Regions from separate parts of the Ruegeria sp. AN11 genome, predicted to be linked through region 1. Evidence: riboswitches for the same ligand, from Rfam matches in the RefSeq annotation. Region 1 holds a riboswitch; each other region holds the start of a gene.
What was found. A riboswitch is a leader RNA that binds a small molecule or an ion and turns the genes downstream of it on or off. The one in region 1 is predicted to bind cobalamin.

Region 1 (4,792 bases):
GCTGGCGGCACGATAGCGGACGCTGTCTATGATCTCGCGGATGTCGTTCACGCCGGTGCGGCTGGCGGCGTCCATCTCCATCACGTCGACATGGCGGCCTTCCATGATCGCCACGCAATGTTCGCATTGGCCGCAGGGTTCGGTCGTCGGTTTGCCGTCGCCATCGGGGCCGATGCAGTTCATGCCCTTGGCGATGATCCGCGCCGTCGTCGTTTTGCCGGTGCCGCGGATGCCGGTCATGATGAAGGCCTGCGCGATCCGGTCTGCCTCGAACGCGTTTTTCAGGGTGCGCACCATGGCATCCTGACCAACCAGGTCGGCAAAGGTTTCCGGGCGGTATTTGCGGGCAAGAACCTGATAAGCGGGGCTTGGCGTGTCGGTCATTTCTGCTCTGTCGGATTCGTATCAGAAGTGCAGCGTAGAGTGCGCCGCCGCCTGCGTCCACAGCCGGTTCGCGAAATTCATTTGGGAATGCTTCGGGATGCGCGTAAAAATGAAGGCGAAAGCATTTTTGACCGGATTCTTGTGCGTAACGATTAAGGAGGGCGCGTTGCATGTCTCAGATGATTATTCATGCGCTGCAGGTCGGAGGAGGTACTCTGGCCCTGACATCAATGCCGGGGCGTGGGGGTAAATATGTCCAGGACCTGAATGCGATTTCCGACTGGAAGCCCGGTCTTGTCATTTCAATGACGACCGAAGTCGAGATGCTGCAGGACGGCGCGCGTGACTTCGGAACCGACATTCAGGCGCGCGCCTGCCGCTGGGTCCATCTGCCGGTCGAAGATTTCGGTGCACCCCCCGACGCCGTGACCGCGCGCTGGCCCGATGTAAGCGCGGCCGTCCGCCATGCCCTGTCAGGGGGCGGGCGCATTCTGGTGCATTGCCGGGGCGGCTGTGGCCGGTCCGGAATGGTGGTGTTGCGCCTGATGGTCGAATGCGGCGAGCAACCGGGTGCAGCCCTGAAACGGTTGAGGGCGGTGCGGCCCTGTGCGGTTGAAACAGATGCACAACTGGCATGGGCCACGCAATTGATTCCGGCCAGCGCGGACCCGTAGCTTAGGCCGACAAATGTCCGGTCTGGGCCGCCACTTGGCGACCTGCCAGGGCCGAAGCTTCAAGCATGGCGCAGGGCGGGTCCGACAGAATTGCGGACGGCAGCGCACGGAACTCTGCGCAGAACATCATGTCTGCATAATCCTCCAACCTGTCGCCCGGAGTTTCCTCATTCGTTCCGCAAAACACCCGGATTTTGTCTGGCCGCGCGTGGAACCGGGCCATGCACCCTTCGGGGCAATGGGCAAGCTCGCTGCTGCCTTCAACGGCGAATTGCGGGGTTGCGGCCGGGCCGGCGCTTGCCACGGCGCGCGTCAGAGCCCGCGCCATTTGCGCCAGTGCCGGACAGGGTTTGCCGGTGCGCTGGCACACAGTGGCAGAAAATTCGTGTGTCCTTGTCTTCCAGATCATAATGCGCCCTCCGCGCGCGGCGCGGGGCAAGGATCAGGTGTGACGGGGCTATGCCATCAGGACCTGCCCGGACACCCCGCCCGAGTTTCGGTTTCAGTATCGATGGCAGGTCTCCTGACTTGCGGGTCATCGCTTTGCCGACCTTCCCAGCCCTTCGGCCAGTGGTGTTTCGGCATTGCTCACCGCTTACAGTTGCGGGGGCAGTCTCGGCCTTGGTTCCTTCCGGCAATGCCAGACAGAACCGCACCGTGTTCCCTTTTCATCCCGGCCCCGGAAAGGGCGCGGAAACCATCGCCTCATCGCTAGCGGTTTCCGGGTCCCCGAGTCAAGCGCATAGCGCGGGCCGAGGCATTTGGTCCGATGCGTGGTCGGGAAAGCGGACGTTTGGTCATGTTTGCACCGGGTTGACTTGAGTGGGCGACTGGCCTGACAGATAGGTGAACTGAACTGTTCAGTTGAGAGCGGAGCATGAGATGTTGGACATACAGGAACGGGTCTTGACCGAAGACATACGATTTCCCGCCGGGACGGCGATGCTGTCGGGTCGCCTGTACCTGCCTGTTGCAGCGCCTGATATCGTAGTTGTTCTGAACAGCGCGACCGGCGTTCCCCAGGACTATTATCAGCATTTTGCCCGGTGGCTGGCGGAAGAGCAGGGCATTGCCTGCCTCACCTATGATTACCGCGATTTCGGAAAATCGTTATCGGGGCGCCTGAAGGATTCGCGTGTCACCATGTCCGATTGGGCGCTGGTCGATATTCCCGCGGCCCGGGCCGAGATGCGGCGGCGATTCCCAAGTGCGCGGCAGTGGACCATTGGTCATTCGCTGGGGGGTATGCTTGGGCCATTGCAATCGGATGTGGATCAGGTCGACCGGATGATTTGTGTGTGTTCAGGCCTGGTTACGTTGTCGGATCATCCGTGGCCCTACAGGGGGCTGGCCGGAATCTTCTGGTACGGTCATGCGCCTTTTGCAGTTCATATGCTGGGGTATCTGCCCGGCAAGGCCATTGGGTTTGGCTCGGACCTGCCGTCAAAGGTCTACTGGCAATGGCGAAAATGGTGCACCTCGCCGAACAGCTATTTGCCTGAAATTGGCCAAAGCCTGCCCGCAGCGACCTGGCCGCGGGCCGGTGGTCCGGTTGACCTGTTTGCGATTTCGGACGACCAGATGGTGCCTGAAAATGCGGTCTGGAGGCTGGCCGAGCTATACGGCCCGGACGCCAACCGTCATGTGCTTGAACCAAAGGATTTCGGGCTGAAATCCATTGGCCACATTGGTGTTTTTGCGCGCAAAAACAAAGCGGTCTGGCCGAGGCTGATCGAGTCTGCGGAGCAGCAAGTCCGTTCCGACCGGAAAGATGTGACGATTGCGGGATGAAGTGAGAGGTTGGACATCGACCCAAGCGGGGCTCGTTGTGGCTGCTTCCTTCCGGACCTGACCAGGTTGGCGAGGCGCTCGCCCGCGCCAACCTCTCAATCGTCGATATAGGGAAGTTGCGCCAGGAAGACAACCCGTCAGAGTGACAGTCTGATCCGCAGAAAGCCTTCCGGGTCATGCCCCAGCACATGCGGATCGTATGCGTCCAGTTCGGAAAGATGCGCCCTTGCTCCCGGCCCGGTTTTCAGAATCTAAGCGTGCCCGGGAAGCCGGACAAGGCTGAAGGGGAAGGGCGCAGATTGCATCGGGTCGCCCGGTAATCCCCCCGAAAGATAGTCGCGCAGGACGTGCCTGATGGGTAAGGCCGGCAGATTGATCTGCCGGGCCTGATGCGCAACAGGGAAGTGTCCGCCGCCGCTGGCCCGGTAACTGTTCAGGGCCACAACGAATTTCTGGGTGGGTTCAACAGGGATTCCACCGCAGCAAATCTCGCGGACACGGTTTGCAGCGGGATCGACCAGCATTCCGTGAGAATCAAAACGCGCCGGCTGGGAAAGATCGATCCGATAGGTCAGGCCGAACAGCACATCGAAGTTATGCCCGGCCCGTGTTTCATCGGTCAGAGTGCGGACAGCTCCTGCATCCACCTGATTGAAAATGCCCGCCGACATTTCAAGCCAGTCACGGACCATGTCGCCGGTGACAAGCGCGGCGCGCAGTTCATTCGGGAAAGAATGAAGATCCGAAACATTGCGCAACCGAACCTTTCCGGGCGGTACTTCCGTGTAGGAGCGCGGTCCCGCGCGGCCTCCGAACTTGCAGGGCGAAACAGCGGACAACAGTGGAAGCCCCCGCAGGTCTTCGTCCAGATGGAGGTTCAATGCTGCTGCCTGGGCGCTGGCGACCAGCGCGAGGCCCCGATCTGGTGCGCAAAAGCTGAAATAGCTGTGCAGGCTTTGACCGGTGTGGCCCACGGGTCTTGAGGCCAGCGCTCGGATTTCTTCGTGGCCGTAACTGAACAGATGCTGCATTCCGGGGTCTTCGGATACCGCTCCGTTCCCGTGCCGGGAGAGAACAGGCGGCAGCTTAACCTGCTGCCCGACAACCTTCCATCGCCCGGCAGAGGTTTTCTGCACATGCAGGTCAATGATGCCAAGATGCGTCCCGGCGACGCCAGGCATGACAACCGGTTTGCCATGTACATGCCCCCGGGTTGCGTCCGTATGATCCAGCCCTTCGTGATCCTTGCCGGGAAGTGTGAGATGCGTATGGCCTGCAACAATGGCGTCGATCCCGTCGATCGCGGCCAGCGGTATGACGGCGTTCTCCATTCCGCGCGCGGGTTCCGAAGGTCCAAGGCCCGAATGCGCCAGGGCGACAATCACATCGCTGCCGTCCGTGCGCAGGGCCTCGACCGTCTTTTGCGCGGCCTCCAGAATATCTTCGAACACGACCACATCCTGTACCCGGTGCGCATTCCATTGCGCCGTTTGCGGCGGCAGGATCGACAAAAGACCCAGACGAAACGGTGTTTCGACGCCGTCAACCAGAAGAGAGCGTTTTAGTATAGCGCGGTCATTCCATTTGGCCCCGGTGGTCAATTGCCGGGCATTGCTGCAAATCACCGGGCACGGTGCGCCGTCCAGAACGCGATTCAGCGTTTGCAGGCCAAAGTCGAAATCATGGTTGCCCAGTCCGATTGCGTCATAGCCAAGTTCCCGGAAGGCCTGCATCAACACGTGGTTGTCATCAGTCTGCTCTGCCGCCCAATCGCCAAACGGCGTTCCCTGAAGGGCATCTCCGTTGTCGAACAGGAATACCAGTGCTCCGTCTTTCTGCGCTTCTTCTCTGGCGGCGCGGATCAGACTGGCCGTTCGGGTGAAGCCCCGCGCCGGATCCGGTTCATCCGCGTGATAGTCGAACCCTGTCAGATTCATATGCAG
Region 2 (4,792 bases), 460 kb from region 1:
GTCAAAGGCTGAATAGAGCCTATTTAGGGTCTTTCAGCCAGCCGTCGGCAAGCTCAACACGATCAAGGCCGGCAAACCTGCGCACCCGGTCCAGCTCGGCCTCCAGACGCCGGGTGCGCGCCTCTGACCAGCGCAACTTTCGCTCGGGCCAGACGGATTGTACCCGCAATTCGCCGCAATCCCTGTGGGCCTTCATGTCGATCCGGCCGATCAGCCGATCACCTTCGAGCAGGGGAAAGACATAATAGCCGTAGGTTCTTTTGGGCGCGGGCACAAACACTTCGATCCTGTAGTGAAACCCGAACAGGCGTTCGGCACGGTTTCGATCCCGCAGCATCGGGTCAAACGGGCTGAGCACGCGAATCCTGCCCGGTGGCGCGGGCAGTTCACGGGCCTCTTCAACCAAGCCCGGGCGGGAAAGCACTTTCCTTGTACGGCCATCCGCGCAGCTGATTTCGATTTCTTCAATCTCGCCGCTTTTTTGGGCTGCGGCGCACCAGTCTTTCGCCTCGGCCGCGCTGACCGTATCCCAAAACGCAGCCAGTTCGCCCGATGTTGCAAACCCCAACCTGTCGAGGGCGGCGTTGCACAGCCAGTCCACCGTTTTTTCGGCGTCGCATGGTGCATGACCGGGGCACAGATGAGTTTCGATCACCCGTTCGGTTAGGTCGTAGCGTTTCTGAAAGCCGTCCCGGCCAATGACGGTCAGCGCGCCCGAGCGCCACAAGAACTCCAGCGCGGTTTTGGACGGGTGCCAGTCCCACCAGCCGCCCGATCCTTTCTTTTCGTCCTTTCCCACATCGGACGAGGATACCGGACCGTGATCGCGGATGTGCAGCAGAACCGAGGCGAACTGTTGTTCAAATCCATCCCGCCGCCAATTCTTCCAGCGGGCTTTCAACAAATCGGCGTCGCGCTGAAAGCGCAGGTGCCAATGCCGGTAGAACTCCATCGGAATGACGGCGGCGTCATGTGTCCAATGCTCGAACAGCGCCCTGTCCCGTTCATACAGGCGCTTCAGATGTGTGCTGCGATAGGTGGACCTGCGCGAAAACAGGATCATGTCATGGGCGCGGGCCACGGTGTTGATACTGTCCAGCTGAACAAAACCAAGCCGTCGGATCAGGTCCAGAAGATCCGCGCCCTTTGCGCTGCCCGACGGGGTTTCGGACAACAAGTGACGATCCATGAACACCGCACGGGCTGTCCGGTTGTCCAGTTTCGGCAATGCCAAGACTCTAACGCCGCTTCAGTGTGTCGCCGTAGCTGATCTTTGGCGTCAGGGTTACGCGGGTTTCAATCTCGGCTTCCGGGTCGGCTAGCTGTGCGGCGATGATCCCTGCGGCCTGACGGCCAATTTCCAGCCGGCAGGCATCCATGGTTGCCAGTTTGCGGGGCAGACCTTGCAGCAGTTCGACATTGTTGAACCCCGCCAGCCCGATTTGACCAGGGATGTCTATCCCCTGATCCAGCAGGTACAACAGTCCGCCAGCGCCGATCATATCATTGGAATAATACAGAAAATCCAGTTCCGGCGACCGTTCCAGCATCGCCTGCGTCATCTCGCGCCCCTTGGCCAGTGCCGACCCGCCCGAGTAGAACTCGCGATCCTCGATCTCGATCCCGTGTTTGCCCAGAACTTCGGTAAAGCCTTCGAAACGTTTGCGCGCGCGGTGGTCCAAAGGCATCTTGGTCCCCATGAAACCGATATGCTGGTATCCGGCCTTCAGAATGGCCTGCGCCATTTCGCGACCGGCACGGCGGTGCGAAATGCCGACCATCGCATCCACGGGTTTGCCGTCGGTGTCCATGATTTCGACCACCGGAATGCCCGCGGAATCCAGCATTGCCCGGGCCGCTTCCGTGTGTTCCAGCCCTGCGATGATCACGCCCGAAGGCCGCCACGAGAGCATCTCGTAAAGGACCTTTTCCTCTTTTTCCGGCAAATAATCGGTTACGCCGACCACTGGCTGCAATTCGGTGTCTTCCAGAACCTGATTGATGCCGGTCAGGACCTCGGGGAAGACCATGTTGGACAGTGAGGGGATGATGACCGCGACCAGATTGACCCGGCTGGATGCTAGCGCGCCCGCAATCTTGTTGGGCACGTATCCCAGCTCTTTCGCGGCGGCCAGAACCCGTGTTCGGGTCGCATCCGAAACATCACCCCGATTGCGCAGGACCCTGCTGACCGTCATTTCGGATACCCCCGACGCTTCCGAGACATCGCGAAGGGTAAGCGGGCGTTTTGTTTCTGTGGTCACGAGGCACCTGCACTGTTGTTTTGCCCGATGGTAGCGTGAACACGGCGACAAATACAACAACTCTGCTTCGGCGTCGAACGCTGGGCCGGTCGGACCTTTTGTGCATCGGAGCGACCCTACATATTTGCGGCGAGTTCAATTTTACACGCGAGTCAACGCCCGCAGTTTCAGGCCTAAAAATCTCAAGTCCGCGAACTGAACCGACGACTATTGAACGCGGAAAGAGATCTAGGAAAATACACACACTCGCGGTGGCGCATACCAAACCGCGTAGCAAGCGCGAACATGCAATTCCTGATTTCGCAAATGGCGCATGCAACGCCGCAATCAATTGTTGACCGTGTCTTACATATTCTGGCATGAACGCGCCATGTTCGGTTCCGGGGACATCCTCGGAAGCAATAGGGAATGCAGTGCGGCACATTTCGCCAACTCTGCAACTGCCCCCGCAACTGTAGGCGGCGAGCGCGGCTGATAATGCCACTGGGGTATCCCGGGAAGGTTAGTTTAGCGCTTTGACCCGCAAGTCAGGAGACCTGCCGAACATGCGCCCTTGGAAGGGGCGTTCATCATCGGCGACGGGGTGTGCGCCGGATCTGTTTGCCCGACAAGGCAGATGGCTTCGCGTTCCCCATCGTCAAAGTAAATTTGCGCCGGGGATGGCGCGACGTGAGAAGGACTCGATTTGTGAAAAAACTGCTGGTGGCTGCCACGGCTGCTTTGGCGATGCCTGCATTGGCGCAGGCCCATTTCCTGCTGGAATATACCGACGACACGATGATCGAACGCCCCGGTGACGTTCCGGTCAAACTGGTTTTCTGGCACCCGTTTGAAGCCGGTCACGTGATGACCCTGGAAAAACCGGAAGAATTCTTTGTAATCCACAACGGTGAAAAAACCGATCTGATGGATACGCTGGAAGAAACCACTTTTGAAGGACCGGACAACATTGCCAAAGCGTTCCTGGGTTCAGTGCCGGTGAAACGCTCGGGTGACTATGTGGTGGTTACAGTTCCTGCGCCTTACTACGAAGAATCCGAGGATATCTATATCCAGCAGATCACCAAGGCTTACCTCAACCGAAACGAACTGCCGACCGACTGGGATCAGCCGCAGGGGCTGGCCACCGAGATTCTGCCGCTGAACAAGCCTTACAACATCATCGCCGGGTCAACCTTTACCGGTCGCGTTTTGAGCGAGGGACAGCCCGTCGCCGGCGCAGAAATCGAAATCGAGTACATCGCCGCAGCACCGGACATGACCGGCACCGGCGCGAAGGGCGCCACCGTGTCCCCATTGCCGGGCGGCGCGTTGGTCGCGATTTCGGATGACAACGGATATTTCACTTTTGGTGTGCCAAAAGCCGGGTACTGGGGCTTCGCCGCTTTGGGCGTGGGTCCGGAAACCGAGCATGAAGGCAAAGAGCTGAGCCAGGATGCGGTCATCTGGATCCGCGCCTGGGATCTGGAGTAAGCCTGAATGCACATCGTCGACGGAGCCCTTTCCAACCCTGTCGTGATCGGCGGTGCGGTCGCCGCGGCTGGCGGGATCGCATTGGGCCTGAAATCGCTGGATCTGGATCGCATTCCCACGGCGGGCGTGTTGTCGGCCAGCTTTTTTGTCGCCTCGCTGATCCATGTGCCGATTGGCCCGTCGTCTGTGCATTTGATTCTGAACGGTCTGGCCGGGCTTCTGCTCGGCTGGGCCGCCTTTCCGGCCCTTTTTGTCGGCTTGCTGCTGCAGGCCGTGTTCTTTGGTTTCGGCGGATTGACCGTGCTGGGGATCAACACGGTGAATATCGCTCTTCCGGCGGTGTTGACCTGGATGATCTTTGGTCGCCTGATCGCACGTGGCTCACCTGTTCATGGGGCGATCTGGGGCGGCATCGGCGGCGCGTTTTCGATCGCGGCCACGACGGCTTTTGTCGCGGTCTCGCTGGCGCTGTCCGGCGATGAGTTCCTGCCCGCTGCCAAGCTTGTCTTTTTCGCCCACATTCCCGTCATGGCTATCGAGGCCGTGCTGACAGGTTTTGCCGTTCTTCTGGCCCGCAAGGTCAAACCGGAACTTTTTGTAAAGGTTGCGTCCACATGAAACAGTTGATCCTTGTTTGTACGCTTGCTCTCGCCCCGCTCCCGGCTCTTGCGCACAAGGTTATTGCAGGCGTATTTCCGGCAGGCGACGCAATCGAAGGCGAGCTGGGGTTTTCCAATGGCGATATGGCCGCAGACCAGGAAGTCATCGTCTATGGCCCCGATGGCTCTGAACTGGGTCGCACAGTAACCGATACGGACGGTTTCTTTCTCTACAGCCCGACCAGAGCTGTGGCTCATACATTCAAGGCAGATCTGGGTGCAGGGCACGTCGCCGAAGTTGCCATGCCGGCCGACGAAGTGGCCGAAATCATGGGGGTCGAAGCCGAGCTTTTTGAAACAGCCACGCCGGTCGCATCTGCGAATGGCGCGGCAGCGGTGACTGTGGCTTCGCTCTCGGATGAGGAACGCGCCGCCATCGCCAAAGCGGTGCGCGAC
Region 3 (4,792 bases), 1.6 Mb from region 1:
GGTCACTAGAGGGCTTAGATGCAATCCGTAGCCTTGCAAGGCGGCGTCCAGCTCGAACTTCGATCCCCCCGGATCAACAAGCTGAAGGTCGTCGACGCGCAGGCCGAAGTCCCGGACGACACCTTCAAAGACTTGGGAACCGATGCTCTTGTCCTGTATCCACGGCACATCGGTCAGGTTTTTCGCACCCAACCTGACAAGCTCTGGTGTGCCGCATAATACGAACGGCGACTTTAGAAGCAGTTTCTGGGCCGCGCCGCTCCAAACATGGTTTGGCGGGCCTCCGCGTATCGCAATGTCAAAGGCTTCGAGATCGACGTCCCACGAGTTTCCTTCCGCAGCGAAGGACACCTGGATGCCGGGGTGTTCCGCCCAGAAGCCGCCAAGACGTGGCATGATGACCGCGTCGACAAATCGGACAGTGGTAGACACACTCACACCGCGAGCGGCCTCCTGAGCCGTCACATCATCAATGCCTTTTGCGATCTGTTCGAATGCGTCGTTGAGCGTGCTGGCCAGCGTCCGACCGGCCTCGGTCAAAGCAAGTCCGCGGCCCTCTCGGCGCACAAGTGGAATCCCCAGATCAGCCTCAAGCTTTCGCACCTGTTGGGCAATTGCGGCCGTGGTTACGTTCAGTGAACGCGCCGCAGCAGAATAGCCGCCTAAACGGCCGGTCGCCTCGAACGCCCTGAGGGTCGTAAGCGGCGGCAACTTATGCCAGTCAATAAGGATCATTCAGTAGACATACTTAATGATTGCAATTTTTTCCTGCCTCGCAAGGTACACCAAACGTAACTATTGTCGAGAAATACACCCGATGCAAAACGAGCAATCAGTGGTGTAGCTATCTGAAATTGCGATTGCCCTAAAAGCCTGTCGAATTGCGTTGCAATACGATCGTCCTGCAATGCGTTTTGCGTTGATAGGCGGGTTTGAACAACCGGCAAGGTCCAATCGCCGCAAATGCTTGGAGGCCGATATGACTATCAGGATAACCATGCTTTTTACTGGAATAGGGTTGGCTATCGCGACACCGGCGCTGCCCGACACCAAAGCCGAGACTCCGCAAGCCGCACACGTAGCGTATCTTGCAGCGATCAACTCGAACAAACTGGATCAATTCCTTGAGACGGTCACTGATGACGTGGTCTTCATCGCACCCGGCGCGCCTGTTATGGAAGGCAAAGCCAAGGTCGGGCCTTGGGTGCGCGGGTATTTCGACGCCGTTCACACCCGTTGGAAAAAGCAATCAGTGGAGTTTGTTGTGGCGGCGAGCTGGGCGTTTGAGCGTTATGAGTTTACCGCCACCGATGTTCCGCGTGACCCGGGCCCTGCCACTGTTTCCACCGGCCATGGCATCAATATCTACCATCTCGAAGATGACGGAACATGGCGCGTGGCGCGGGATATCTGGTCCAACGCGAATACCTTCAGCGCCGGCAGATCAATCGCGCCCGCGTGTTCGGGGCGTGCCGAACCTTGCTGATCAAAAGCTTTGATTGGTTGGCACGCCGCCCAGATGGCCTGGACACATACTGGATCGGCCGCTTTTAACCGGGTTCCGTCCACGGCCAACTACATTGGCCTCAGGACGGAACCAGGCAAGTACTTTTCTCGGCAACCGAAAGGCCCAACCCGCAGACCGGGCATTAGCGAATTACTGGGCCACAACTTCCTTGCAGCTGCCTTTGCCCCATCCGGATTTGCTGCCCGAAGCCGAATAGTCAAACGTGCCAGTCTTGAGATTCACGTTGTAATTCAGGGTAAAGCCGTCACCGATATACAGGTAAGTCAGGGTGTCGAGGCCGGGATACACCTCAGCCTTATTGTCGATATCACCAATGGTAATATGCCCTTTGTTCTGGCCCTCGTATTTGACCAGCGTGGCCGCCATTTCCGGATATTTTGCATCCGCCGCTTCACACTCGAACACCCGGTCTTCCGCAACTGCAACGACGGGTAAGTACACAAGAAAAGCTGCTAACTTTTTCATTTTTTGTTTCCTGGCATATTCTGTTCGCCGACGCCCGCTAAGGGCAGTTTGAGGCATAATTTTGCAAAAAATCTGGCTACTCTGTGCACGGCAAGACGGCCATCAGATTTGATCTCGAAGCGGTCGTTTTTGCCGGGTCTTGCGCGAATACTAAAATGGAGTACCCCGAGCCGGTCGGAACGGCGGTTACTTAATCAACGAAACCCCAATCCCTCAGTTTAGCGATGCCCGAAATGACAGGCGGTTGGTCGCCGCAACGTCCACACGCGGCCTGCCCCAGTGGTTCTGAAGCCGAATCCGCCCCGCCCGTCCGGTTCCCGCCGACCCCTTCCAAAATCAGCGAACATCACACGGAACACCTCAATCACGCAGGTTTTCGGGCGCCGTGAACGCCCGGCGATGCCGCTGAGTGACCACCTCAGGTCGCTTTTTCCTTCCGGCGGCGAAACCGCGCATCCTGAAGCTTGACAAGTCCCCCGCCTGTGCCGCATGTCCGACCCGTTGGTGTCCATCCCTGGATGGATGAAAAGGGAATGCGTCAGCGGTTTTTCCGTCAAACGCAGCCGCCCCCGCGACCGTGACCGGAGAGGGTGCCCATAGCCACTGGCCGAAAGGCCGGGAAGGCGGGACATCTGCCAGAGCAAGTCTCTGACATCCGCAAGCCGGGAGACCTGCCAGCACCCGAAGAAGAAACCGGGCGGGGTGTTCCGGTGTCGGGTCCATGTGCAGACGCGTGGCCCGCATGAAACCCCGTCCCCCGCGAAGAGGATTTGGGGGGATGAGAGACATGACCGAGACCGCACCAGTCGAGTTGCTGGTCTGTACCACGTGCCGCCGTGGACTGCCCGTCGAGGATGATGAAAAACGCCCCGGCACATTGCTGCACAAAGCGCTGCAACAGGCCGACCTGCCCGAAGGCATCACGCTGAAACCCGTCGAATGCCTGTCGAACTGCGATCAGGGCTGCTCGATCGTGCTGCGCGGTGGACCGGGTCGCTGGACCTTTGTCTATGAGAACCTGAACGAAGCCGAACACGTTGACGCCATTGTCGACGGTGCGACCAAATATCTGGCGACCGAGGACGGCTTGGTCAAATGGCGTGAGCGCCCCGAACATTTCCGCAAAAACTGCGCCTCCCGCATTCCCCCGATTGGAGCCCTGAAATGAGCACTCTTGAGAAATTACCCGTCACTGTGATCACCGGCTTTCTGGGCTCGGGGAAGACAACGCTGGTCAAGCACCTGATGCAGAACCCGCAGGGCAAACGTCTGGCGGTCGTGGTCAATGAATTCGGCGACGTGGGCGTCGATGGCGATATTCTGAAATCCTGCGCCATTCCCGATTGTCCGGCAGAGAACATCATGGAACTGGCAAACGGCTGCATCTGCTGCACCGTGGCCGATGATTTCATTCCGACCATCGAAGCGCTGATGGCGCTGGACCCGCGCCCCGATCACATTCTGATCGAAACCTCCGGCCTCGCCCTGCCCAAGCCGCTGCTGAAAGCCTTTGACTGGCCCGATATCCGCTCGAAAATCACTGTGGATGGCGTGATCGCTCTGGCCGATGCCGAGGCGGTCGCGGCAGGTCGCTTCGCTCCGAATGTCGAGGCGGTGGATGCCCAGCGCCTGGCCGATGACTCGATCGACCACGAAACGCCTCTTTCCGAGGTGTTCGAGGATCAGATATCCTGCGCCGATATCATCCTGCTGACCAAGCCCGATCTGGCCGGGCCAGAGGGTGTTGCCAAAGCCAAAGAGATCATCGCAGCCGAGGCCCCGCGCCCGCTGCCCGTCGTAGAGGTTGCCGAAGGCGTCGTAGACGTCCGCGTCGTGCTCGGTCTGGAAGCCGCAGCCGAGGATGACATGGACGCGCGTCCGTCGCATCACGACGGTCACCACGACCACGAACATGACGATTTCGAAAGCATCATCGTCGAACTGCCGGAGCAAAGTGACCCACTCGATCTGGTTGCCAAGATCGAACGTCTGGCCAGGGAACTGAACATCCTGCGCGTCAAGGGGTATGCGGCAGTTGCCGGCAAACCGATGCGTCTGCTGGTTCAGGCTGTCGGTGCCCGGGTGCGTCATCAGTACGACCGCCCCTGGGAACCCGGCGAGGAGCGCCGCTCGCGTCTTGTGGTCATTGCCGAGCACGACGACATCAAAGAGGCCGAAATCCGGGATATCCTCGTGGGTGTGACCGAGGCCGCCGAGTAAGCCATGCACGTCGTCTTCCGCGAAAGCCACGGGCTTGAAGAAACCGAGCCCCCGACCGATCTGGGCCAGAGCCCGGCGGATCTGGTGATGTTGTCCTTTTCGGACAGCGATCTCGGTGCTTTCGCGGCAGGCTGGCATCGCGGCGGTGGGCCGGAAGGGCGAATGCCGACGATGCGGTTGGCCAATCTGACGGCGCTGAAACACCCTCTGTCCGTTGACACATATGTGGAACAAACGCTTGACGGCGCAAAAGGTATCCTGATCCGCCTGATTGGTGGGGTACCTTACTGGTCATACGGGCTGCAGCAGGTTCTTGCTCTGGCGCAGGCCAAAGGCATCGCGCTGGCGGTTCTGCCCGCCGACGGGCGTGAGGATACCCGGCTGGACGACTATTCCACCCTGCCCGTCTCGACCCTGCGGCGGCTGGCGCATCTCTGCGACACCGGCGGCGAGGTCGCGGCGCAGGCCGCTTTGGCGCAGATGGCATTGGCGGCAGGTCTTTATGCCGGACCGGTGTTGGGGGCCAAAACCCTTCCGGAATGCGGTGTATGGTGCCCTGACCGCGGCGTAACCCCGGTC

Region 2: another riboswitch for cobalamin. It lies ahead of ACR3EQ_RS13950 (DUF4198 domain-containing protein); the one in region 1 lies ahead of ACR3EQ_RS16320 (hypothetical protein).
Region 3: another riboswitch for cobalamin. It lies ahead of ACR3EQ_RS08315 (DUF1636 domain-containing protein); the one in region 1 lies ahead of ACR3EQ_RS16320 (hypothetical protein).

Annotation. Positions count from the first base shown of each region.
Region 1 covers NZ_JBQFJD010000001.1:3,291,304-3,296,095, forward strand. Annotated here, with positions in the region: gene ACR3EQ_RS16310 (DNA polymerase III subunit gamma/tau) at 1-384, opposite strand, end outside; gene ACR3EQ_RS16315 (phosphatase domain-containing protein) at 555-1,058, shown strand; gene ACR3EQ_RS16320 (hypothetical protein) at 1,060-1,467, opposite strand; cobalamin riboswitch at 1,555-1,775, opposite strand; gene ACR3EQ_RS16325 (alpha/beta fold hydrolase) at 1,941-2,849, shown strand; RNA gene ffs (signal recognition particle sRNA small type) at 2,849-2,947, opposite strand; gene ACR3EQ_RS16335 (bifunctional 2',3'-cyclic-nucleotide 2'-phosphodiesterase/3'-nucleotidase) at 3,101-4,792, opposite strand, start outside.
Region 2 covers NZ_JBQFJD010000001.1:2,827,505-2,832,296, reverse strand. Annotated here, with positions in the region: gene ACR3EQ_RS13965 (fumarylacetoacetate hydrolase family protein) at 1-16, shown strand, start outside; gene ACR3EQ_RS13960 (DNA glycosylase AlkZ-like family protein) at 20-1,234, opposite strand; gene ACR3EQ_RS13955 (LacI family DNA-binding transcriptional regulator) at 1,239-2,264, opposite strand; cobalamin riboswitch at 2,623-2,822, shown strand; gene ACR3EQ_RS13950 (DUF4198 domain-containing protein) at 2,952-3,737, shown strand; gene cbiM (cobalt transporter CbiM) at 3,744-4,355, shown strand; gene ACR3EQ_RS13940 (cobalt ABC transporter permease) at 4,352-4,792, shown strand, end outside.
Region 3 covers NZ_JBQFJD010000001.1:1,666,885-1,671,676, forward strand. Annotated here, with positions in the region: gene ACR3EQ_RS08300 (LysR family transcriptional regulator) at 1-735, opposite strand, end outside; gene ACR3EQ_RS08305 (YybH family protein) at 980-1,486, shown strand; gene ACR3EQ_RS08310 (hypothetical protein) at 1,658-1,993, opposite strand; cobalamin riboswitch at 2,479-2,686, shown strand; gene ACR3EQ_RS08315 (DUF1636 domain-containing protein) at 2,781-3,161, shown strand; gene cobW (cobalamin biosynthesis protein CobW) at 3,158-4,213, shown strand; gene cobN (cobaltochelatase subunit CobN) at 4,217-4,792, shown strand, end outside.